One region of the Alkalibacter saccharofermentans DSM 14828 genome, then DNA from elsewhere that is predicted to be linked to it. Evidence: a T-box and tRNA genes for the amino acid it is inferred to sense, from the RefSeq annotation. Region 1 holds a T-box; the other holds one or more tRNA genes.
What was found. The T-box of region 1 lies ahead of thrS (threonine--tRNA ligase). A T-box ahead of a tRNA ligase gene usually reads a tRNA of that ligase, here a tRNA-Thr.

Region 1 (5,073 bases):
ATTTTGCTTCCTCCCTCCGTTATATGTATAAGTTGGTTCATTTATAATCAAACTAAATTGGTTTGATGTCTGTTAACTTTCTTTTTTAGGCACCAAGTACATAACCATGCTTCTGCCTTCCATGACCGGTAGTTTTTCAACCTTTCCGGAATCAGCGACTATATCGGCAAACTTCATCAAAAGCTCTCTGCCTGTATCCGTATAGGCCATTTCTCTTCCTCTAAACCTAACCGAAGCTTTAACCCTGTCTCCGTTTTCCAAAAACTTAATGCAGTTTTTGGCCTTTACGTTAAGGTCGTGGTCTTGTACCGCAGCAGACATTCTTATTTCCTTTACATTGATGACCTTTTGCTTCTTCTTGGCTTCTTTGTCTTTTCTGCTTTGCTCGTATTTGAATTTTCCGTAATCCATGATTTTGCAAACCGGTGGTTTTGCATTCGGGCTGATTTTAACCAGATCCAGTTCCTTTTCGTCAGCTAGCCTTTGAGCGTCTCTTGATGTCATTATTCCTAGCTGCTCGCCGTCGTCACCTATTACTCTGATTTCCTTGTCCCTGATCTGTTCATTGATTTGGATTTCTTTACTGATAAGTATACACCTCCGTATTAATTTAAAAACGCCTTGGCGCTTTTTGACTTATCGGCCTGTTAGCCTTTAAAGTTCCTATAAAATAAATAACAGGCAGGTAGAAATATCCACCTGCCTTAATTAACAATTAAAACATATTGACCCGAATCCTTTAGAACCCAAGGTGAGAAGTGGACCTTCTACTTCGTTACCAAGGAATCATATCACATTCTTCGCTCCTGAGTCAACCTTAATTGCGTTTTTCTTTGATTTCATCCAAAAGATTTTTCAAAACATCCTCTTTCCCCAAGAAACCCAAGTCTCCTTCTCTTCTGGATCTTACGGAAACAGTCTTGGTATCAACTTCCTTTTGGCCTAGGATCAGCATATAAGGAGTCTTTTGAAGCTGGGCTTCACGGATCTTGTAACCTATTTTTTCATCCCTTAAATCCAGTTCGGCTCTGATGTTATTATCCTTCAACATAGCGGCAATCTCTTTAGCGTATTCGTGATGAGCAGGAGCTATAGGCATAATCCTCACCTGCTCGGGAGATAGCCATAAAGGGAATGCCCCTGCGTAGTGCTCTATAAGTATTCCTATGAATCTCTCGATGCTTCCCAACACTGTCCTGTGCACCATTACCGGTCTGTGCTTTTCACCGTCTGCGCCTATATACGTCAGATCAAATCTCTCAGGCATCTGAAAATCCAACTGTATCGTTCCACACTGCCAAGTCCTTCCTATGCAGTCTTCCAGGTGAAAGTCGATTTTGGGTCCATAAAACGCTCCGTCCCCTTCGTTTATACGGTAGTTTATAGCCTTCTCCTCCAGGGTTTCCCTCAAAGCATCAGTGGCTATATCCCAATCCTTGTCATCTCCCATTGCCTTTTCAGGTTTAGTTGAAAGCTCCACCCTGTATGTAAATCCAAAGACCTTGTAGATTTTATCTGTCAGCTCTATTACTTCTATGATTTGCTCCTTTATCTGTTCTTTGGTCATATAGATGTGGGCATCATCCTGAGTGAAGTTTCTCACCCTCATGAGCCCATGAAGAGCTCCTGAAAGCTCGTGTCTGTGGACCAATCCCAGTTCCGCCATCTTAATCGGAAGATCCCTGTATGAGTGCATAGCCCTTTTATACATAAGCATGCCACCTGGACAATTCATCGGCTTTACAGCAAACTCCCTGTCATCAATCTGAGTAAAGTACATATTTTCCTTGTAATGACCCCAGTGTCCGGATCTTTTCCAAAGCTCCACATCCAAAATCACAGGAGTTTTTATTTCTTGGTAATCGTACTTGTCATGCTCCTGTCTCCAGAAATTTTCAAGTACATTCCTTAGCACCATTCCCTTTGGATGGAAAAATGGAAATCCAGGACCTTCCTCTTGTATTGAAAACAAGTCCAGCTCTTTTCCCAGCTTTCTGTGATCTCTTCTCTTTGCCTCCTCCAAACGGTTGATATAATCGTCAAGCATTGCTTTTTTAGGATATGCCGTCCCGTATATCCTTTGGAGCATCTTGTTCTTTTCGTCACCTCTCCAGTAAGCTCCGGCGATGCTCAAGAGCTTGTATGCTTTTAGGTTCCCTGTGTTCATAAGATGGGGACCTGCACAGAGGTCTATAAATTCACCTTGTTGGTAAAAGCTGATTACCGAATCTTCAGGAAGGCCTTCTATCAGCTCTACCTTGTAGTCTTCCCCCATGTCCTTCATTTTTTCCATGGCTTCTTGTCTAGGCAGCTCGAACCTGTCTATCTTGTGCTTTTCCTTGATGATTTTTTTCATTTCTCCTTCGATCTTTTCCAGATCTTCAGGGGTGAATGTTTTCTCTACATCAAAATCGTAATAAAACCCGTTGTCTATAGCCGGACCGATAGCCAACTTCGCCTCTGGAAATATCCTCTTTACTGCTTGGGCCATTACATGCGTTGAGGTATGCCAATATGCATGTTTTCCTCCATCACTGTCGAATGTCAAGATGTTTAAGCTGCAATATTCATGTATTTCTTTCCTGAGATCCACCAGCTCGTCGTTAATCTCCGCAGCGCAGGCTACCCTTGCCAGACCTTCACTAATATCGTTAGCCACCTGAAACGCCGTAGTGGGTTTATCATATTCTTTAACGCTTCCATCTTTCAAAGTAATCTTTATCATTTTTATCCCTCCGTTTAAAATCAAAAAATCCCTTGCCGAAGCAAGGGACGTAATATACGCGGTTCCACCCTAATTGATTGAAATCCTCTCATCTTGATAACGGTCATCCCGGCTAGGCCTACTTGATTCAACCTGCAACTCCAAGGTGGTGCCCACAAGCCCTGATTTAAAAGCACTTTCAGCTTTGTGCCTTCTCTCTAAAAACCGGAATCTTGCAGCGTGTCCTGTTCATCGTCTTTGAAGTTATTATATTAAAGCTTTTAATCCATGTCAAATATTTTGTTTAGAGAATCTCCACATCCGCAGGGATCTGGTAGATGACATCCTTTCTCTCAACTATAATCCTTGCCTTTGCCCTTAGCTTGTCATCTGCCTGAAACTGTTCTACCAGTTTTTTGATAGGGTTTATGAGCACCGGATGACCCACCATGCTGAGCATGGCAAAATCCCCTGTTGTATCCCCGTAAGCGTAGCTTGAATCAAGATCAATCCCCAACTTGTTTACATATTCTTCAATTACCTTATTCTTGCTTTCCGACTCCCACATTGGCACGATCTCTCCTGTAAATTTGTTGTCTTCATCTATTAGGTATTCCGTGCCTATATAGTAGTCTACATCATATTTTTGGGCCATTTTCTCTACTAGAAAAGAGGGGCTCCCCGAAATAAATATTACCTTGTGGCCTTGGCTTAGGTGCCACTTTATCCTGTCTCTGGTGTACCTATATACCCGCTCCCCTTTAAGCTTGACTACTTGGTCTGTTATAAAGTTGATGTAATCCCTGTCCAGTCCCTTCATGCTGTCAAGATAGATCTGGGCGATCTCTAGGAGATAGTCTTCATAGTCTCCGTGCCTTTTAACCCAGTTTTCAAACTTCCGCTTTGCATTTCCATGCCAAATTGAAGGGTCTAAAACCTCGTATTTTATTAGTTTTTTAAAATGCTCCACCATAAGAGAGTCCCGGTACAGCGTTCCGTCTACATCGAAAAAGGCTGCCGTGTTCATGCCGCCACCTCCATTTATGTCTTTTTTTAAATATACCGCTATTTTGTTGATTCAAACAAAATAGCGGTATATTTAAACCTCCAATATGAAAATGCTTCCTATGTCCTCGAGGGCGCCCCCATGGAGTTCCACTAAATCATATCCAGCTTTTTTTATAAAAGCTCTCAATTCTTCACCGTAAAGGTATTTATCCGTGCTGCCGTTTAAAAAGACTACCTTCTCACTTTCATCCACTCCGCAGCAGCCTCCTATGAATCCGTAATCAAGTCCGGGCAGCAGAATCCCTCCGGGCGGGACAAGAAGGGTTTCTATGCCCAAACCTAAAGTTTTTTTTCCAATGACTGGATCAGAAGTTACTGCTCTGCTGCCGCCAATTGATATCATGGAGCACTTTGCGTATCCTTGTCTTACTCCGACCGGTTTTATGTTTTCTTTCGCGAGCTCTGCTCTCACGATGGAATCCGTATGCGACAGCTTGTGAAAATAGTACTTGCCGCATATTCCCACATTGTAATAGATGTTTTCAGGGTATTTTCCTTTAAGCTCCATTTGGCCTGTCAATACCTCCAAGCCAGCTTTTTTCATCGACCCCAAGGTTTCATGGTGAATTTTGGGATGGACGACTATTTTGTTCTTTCCGACGGGACATACTTGAATATCCCCATGAGAACTAATTGCTGTGTATAGATCCTCCAAAGGCTTAATGAAGATTAGCTTATCCACCAGCTTTAGAATGCTTTCTCTGGATTCCCTTCTTATTTCTTCAGATGCAAGACATATTTTCATTTAGGCATTTCCGCGCTCTCTATATCTCTTGATACTCTCTCCTCATACTTTTCAGCAAGCATCGAAACAGTTTTATCATTCAAGTCAAAATTCATGTCATCTATTTTAGATACTGAGAGCACTCCTATTGAAGTTCCTGTTAAAAATACCGCCTCGACTTCCTCCAACTCTTTCACCGAGATGTACTTTTCAGTTATATTTATAGATTCTTCCATACAAATGCTAAATATCTGTTTCCTTGTAATGCCAGGAAGAACGCTTCCTGCAGGAGCTGTATAGATGCCGTCTTTTTTAACAAAGAATACATTCGTTTTGCTGCCCTCTAAAATCTCGTTTTTCTCATCTACGAACAATAGCTCAAAAACTCCTTGATACTCCTGTTTTTCAAGGAGATCCTTGTATGATTCAGCAGTGCTTTTTATATTGGGATCCTTTCGTCTGCCTTTATAAGTCCTGGCTAAAACCCCCAAATCCCTTGATAACTCAGGGGGAGCTGCAGTTTTTAACAAGTACATCATCAGGTCGTATCCATCCTCATTTGGGGATATTACGATTC
Region 2 (5,073 bases), on a different contig from region 1:
ATCGCTTCGATAACCTCATCAGAAAGATCCTTTGGATGAGATGTCATGAACCTTATCCTATCGAGTCCTTCAGTTTTAGCAAGCTCTCTCATCAAGGTTCCAAATCCAACAGAATCTTCAAATGTATTGCCGTAGGAATTTACATTTTGCCCCAGTAGGGTTATCTCCCTGCACCCATTTTGAGCCAGTGCCTCAACCTCCATCTTAATGCTGTCGATGCTCCTGCTTCTTTCCCTGCCTCTTGTGTATGGGACAATGCAATAGCTGCAAAAGTTATTGCATCCATTCATAATCGATACATATGCCTTGAAATCGTATTTTCTGTCCACTGGAAGGTTTTCTACGATTTCTCCACCTTCCTGCCATACGCCGACCACCATCTCGTGCTTCTCCATGTGATTGGAAAGCATATCTGGAAACTCATGGATATTGTGAGTTCCAAATACGATATCAACGTGCCTATGCTTGCTTTTGACCTCGGCTACCACAGACTCTTGTTGCATCATGCACCCGCAAATAGCAAGGATAAGTTCCGGTCTATCTCTTTTAACCCTTTTGTATCGTCCAAGGTGTCCGAAGAACTTATCGTTTGCATTTTCTCTCACGCTGCAGGTATTAAGTATCACGATATCTGCCATATTTTCGTCCTCGACAGATACATGCCCTAACTCCATCAGCATCCCTGATATTTTTTCGGAGTCATTTTCATTCATCTGACAACCGTAAGTAGTAATTTTATAGTTCATTTTCTCTCACCTTTCAAACTTATGGGTGCTCGACTTTTGCCTCTGCACAAGTAATAATTATAACATATTTCATATATAAAATTGAGAGAAAATATCCCTTAGTTTAAGAAATAAGCTCCTTAAGTTTTTCTATGTCATTAATTACTTTGTCCATATCCACGTGCTTTCCGTAGCCTTTTTCCACTAGATCAATTAGCTCGTACAGCTCTGAAGTGATTTTTTCCTTTGCCGCCGCCTCCACTTCAATGATATCCTTGTGATCTATGATTTCCTCCGAGTAAGTAATTTCTATGGTATCGCCCATGTTTGGAATCAGCACTTCTCTGTGGAATTTGTCCTCGAGAGTGTTTTTGAGGTTTTCCATTCCTTCTTTTTCCCCATGAATCAGTATCATCTTTTCCGGAAGCTTCTTGTTTGAGCCTATCCAATCCACGATTCCATCCAAATCAGCGTGGCTTGAAAATCCTTCTACAGAATATATCCCTGATTTAACTGCAATTTCTTCACCAAATATCCTTACCTTGCCTACTCCCGTTTTCAAAGAAAACCCCAGTGTCCCCGGGGCCTGATATCCCACGAACACTACAGAAGATTCCTTTCTCCAAAGGTTGTGCTTTAAATGATGTTTTATCCTCCCCGCTTCGCACATGCCGCTGGCGGAAATAATGACCTTGCTTTTTTTATCGGAGTTTATCTGTTTCGATTCGTCGCTTGTCAATGTGAAGTGCAGGTTTTCAAAGAGTAGAGGATCGTCTCCCTCGGCTATCATCTTTTTGGTTTCCTTGTCAAAATGCTTACAGTTTCTTCTGAAAATTTCAGTAGCCTTTATCGCCAGCGGGCTGTCCACATAGACTGGAATTTTATCGAATTCTCCCAAAAGACCCTTTTCCTTATATTTGTTTATATCATACAATACCTCCTGGGTTCTGCCAACAGCAAAGGATGGTATCACAATATTTCCTCCCTTCGCAGCTGTTTTTTTGATAATGGAAAGCAGCTCCTTGCTTTGTCCCCTTCCATTGGAATGAGTTCTGTCTCCATAGGTGGATTCTATAACCAGGTAATCCACTTCTTCAACCGTCGCAGGGTCCTTTAATAATGGTATATTCGTATTTCCTATATCTCCAGTGAACAGATAGACATTCCATCGTCCGTTTTCATACACCTTTATCTCCACAAAGGCAGAGCCTAGCATATGTCCTGAATTAATGAATCTGACTTTAAGCGCGGAATCTATCTCTATTTCTTTCCTGTAATCTACCCCTGCGAACTGCTTCATGGAATTCACTGCATCGGCTACATTGTACATGGGCGGCCTCTCATCCAGACCCTTTCGCAGCCTTTTTCTGTTTTTCCATTCACTTTCCATCTCCTGTATATGGCCGCTATCCTGAAGCATAATGTCGCAAAGCTCAACTGTTGCATGATTTGTATATATTTTCCCGGTAAAGCCTTCTTTGCATAGTTTAGGAATTCTCCCTGAGTGATCAATGTGGGCATGGGTCAGCAGCATAAAGTCCAAGTCTGCAGGATCAAAGGGGAACTCCTTGTAGTTCAGCTCTTCAAATTCCTTTCCACCCTGGAACATTCCGCAATCGACTAAAAATTTTTTACCATGGGTTTCTGCCAGAAAACAAGATCCTGTAACCATTTGAGCAGCGCCGTAAAAAGAAAGTTTCATAAAATCACGTCCTTTTTTATTTTATTGATTGACAAAGTTTTTTATTTGTTGTATATTATTATTTGTCACTACGAACGAGGTGTAGCGCAGTTTGGTAGCGCACATGGTTTGGGACCATGGGGCCGGGGGTTCGAATCCCTCCACCTCGACCATTTTAACACACGTGGGGGCCTTTAGCTCAGTTGGTTAGAGCAACCGGCTCATAACCGGTAGGTCCTGGGTTCGAGTCCCTGAAGGCCCACCATCTTTTTTTTCGCCCAAGTAGCTCAGTCGGTAGAGCAGAGGACTGAAAATCCTCGTGTCGGTGGTTCGATTCCGCCCTTGGGCACCATCTTAAAATGGAATTTTTAAAAAAATTTATAAGCTGGTGTGGCTCAACGGTAGAGCAGCTGACTTGTAATCAGCAGGTTGTAGGTTCGATTCCTATCACCAGCTCCATAGAAACTTTTAGAATCGCTTTGCGGTTCTTTTTTTATTTTATCTAAAAATCAAGTGTGCAAAAAGGGCGGTTGAATTCAACCGCCCTAGCTCACTTATTTATCTTGCTGATCAAAAATATCTCCTAGGATATTCCCTATGGAATTGTCTGACTCATCCTCATAAACCGTCTCATTTACTTCGATTTCTTTTGCCGGCTCTGCAACAAGCTCTTTGATGCTCAAGGAAATCTTCTTTTGTTCGTCATTTATGCCTATTATCTTGGCCGTAACCTGATCGCCGGCATTCAATACATCCTCTACCTTTGCAACCTTATCATGGGACAGTTCGCTTATGTGAATCAAACCTTCAACCTCTTCCATAATCTCAGCAAAAGCTCCGAAAGGGGCAATTCTAGTGATCTTAACATCCACTTCATCACCTGTGTTGTACTTCTTGGAAAATACAGTCCAAGGCTCTTCACTCAGTTCCTTTATGCTCATCTTGATCTTGTATTCTTCTTTGTTGACTTCAGTTACAACGGCTTTTACTTCGTCCCCAATCTTGTACATGTCAGAGGGATGTTTTACCCTTGCCCAAGACAAGTCGCTTATGTGCACGAACCCATCAATGGGGCCTACTTTTACAAAAATACCGAAATTAGTAATTGATTTTATAGGACCTTCCAAGATATTCTCAATTTCTACTGAATTAATGAATTCGTCCTTTGCTTTGGTCTCTTGTTCCTTCTTTTCCTTGTATTCCTGTTCCAATACGACCTTTTGAGAAAAAATGACTCTATTTTTCCTTTTGTCAAATTCGATTATAAGACCTTTTACGCTCTTGCCAACCAAGGTTTCCAAGTCCTTTACGAATCTCATGTGGTACTGTGATGCAGGCATGAATGCCTGACCCAGGCCCAAATCAACTATAAGTCCACCCTTGACAGCTTTAATCACAGAACCTTCAAGAAGCCTCTTTTCGTTGAATGCGTTGTAGAGCTCCTCTGAAGCCTTCTTTTGTATGATCTTCTTTTTGGATACTTCTACGTTTCCGTTCCCGTCGTTTAAATTTGTAACCATTACTTCTATTTCGTCTTCGACTTTTACCTCTTCAGTAAGGTCGATATCCTCGTCAGTATATTCATCCTTGGATAGAATCGCATCAGCCTTGTAGTTGATATTTAAGTAAATTTCATTCTTATTTACTCCTATCACCTTTCCAGTCACGATGCTTCCTTTTCCAAGTCTTCTAAAAGTCTCCTCGTAGGATGCTTCCATTTCTGAATCTTTCAACATTTCTTCAAATGATTTTGTCATCTTATTGATAACCTCCTTAATAATCCAATGGGGTGTTGATGCTCCTGCTGTAATGCCTACTGTATCGCAGCCTTTCAAAATATCAAGATCCAATTCATCAGCTGTTTCGATGTGAACTGTTTTTTCGCAATGCTTCCTTCCGATGTCGGCAAGCTTTTTTGTATTAGAGCTATGTCGGCCTCCAACGATTATCATACAGTCGGACTCCTTAGCAATCTGCGCCGTCTCCTCCTGCCTGGTTTTTGTGGCATTGCAAATAGTATTAAGAATAATTGCTTCAGGGTATAATTTCTTTATCTCTTCAGATATTTCTTCGAAAATCCCGCGATTCATGGTAGTTTGCGCTACAACGCATATTTTATCATATTTTTGGTCAATTGGCACACTATTTTTATCATTGATTACTTCTCCCTTGTAATCACACCACCCGTTTATTCCAATGACTTCCGGATGTGCCCTATCTCCTACTATGAATATTTTGTAATCCTTTTGATAGTATTCCTTGACTTTATTATGTATTTTCTTTACGTATGGACAAGTTGCATCTATCAACTCGATTCCGCTTTCGGCAATTTCTTCAATTATGTCAGCACCCACGCCATGGGACCTTACTGTGATGACGCCGCCCCTAGCAGATCCAACATCGCTAATAATCTTTACTCCCTGTTGCTCCAGCTTGTCAGTAACTTGCCTATTATGTATCAAAGGCCCCAAAGTAAATATATTATCATCGCCCTTTTCAAGAGCGTCTTCCACCTTTTTCATCGCCTGGTTTACTCCAAAGCAGTAACCAGCGCTTTTAGCCAAGATTATTTTCATGTCTCCACCTTCAACCCTTAGCCAGCTCTTTGATTCTTTCCATTATCATCAAACTTATCTCCTTGAGCTTTTCCTTGTCATTTTTCACACC

Region 2: it encodes a tRNA-Thr, which carries the amino acid that the T-box ahead of thrS (threonine--tRNA ligase) is inferred to sense. The anticodon was not compared.

What each region holds. Positions count from the first base shown of each region.
Region 1 is NZ_FQTU01000003.1:142,700-147,772, reverse strand. Features, by position in the region: gene rpmI (50S ribosomal protein L35) at 1-2, opposite strand, end outside; gene infC (translation initiation factor IF-3) at 73-594, opposite strand; gene thrS (threonine--tRNA ligase) at 818-2,725, opposite strand; T-box leader at 2,766-2,966, opposite strand; gene BUB93_RS03635 (HAD family hydrolase) at 3,009-3,731, opposite strand; gene BUB93_RS03630 (DUF6873 family GME fold protein) at 3,804-4,517, opposite strand; gene BUB93_RS03625 (aminotransferase class IV) at 4,514-5,073, opposite strand, start outside.
Region 2 is NZ_FQTU01000015.1:52,878-57,950, forward strand. Features, by position in the region: gene miaB (tRNA (N6-isopentenyl adenosine(37)-C2)-methylthiotransferase MiaB) at 1-746, opposite strand, end outside; gene BUB93_RS09665 (MBL fold metallo-hydrolase RNA specificity domain-containing protein) at 850-2,427, opposite strand; tRNA gene BUB93_RS09670 (tRNA-Pro) at 2,503-2,579, shown strand; tRNA gene BUB93_RS09675 (tRNA-Ile) at 2,595-2,671, shown strand; tRNA gene BUB93_RS09680 (tRNA-Phe) at 2,683-2,758, shown strand; tRNA gene BUB93_RS09685 (tRNA-Thr) at 2,791-2,865, shown strand; gene BUB93_RS09690 (bifunctional 4-hydroxy-3-methylbut-2-enyl diphosphate reductase/30S ribosomal protein S1) at 2,961-4,982, opposite strand; gene BUB93_RS09695 (lysophospholipid acyltransferase family protein) at 4,993-5,073, opposite strand, start outside.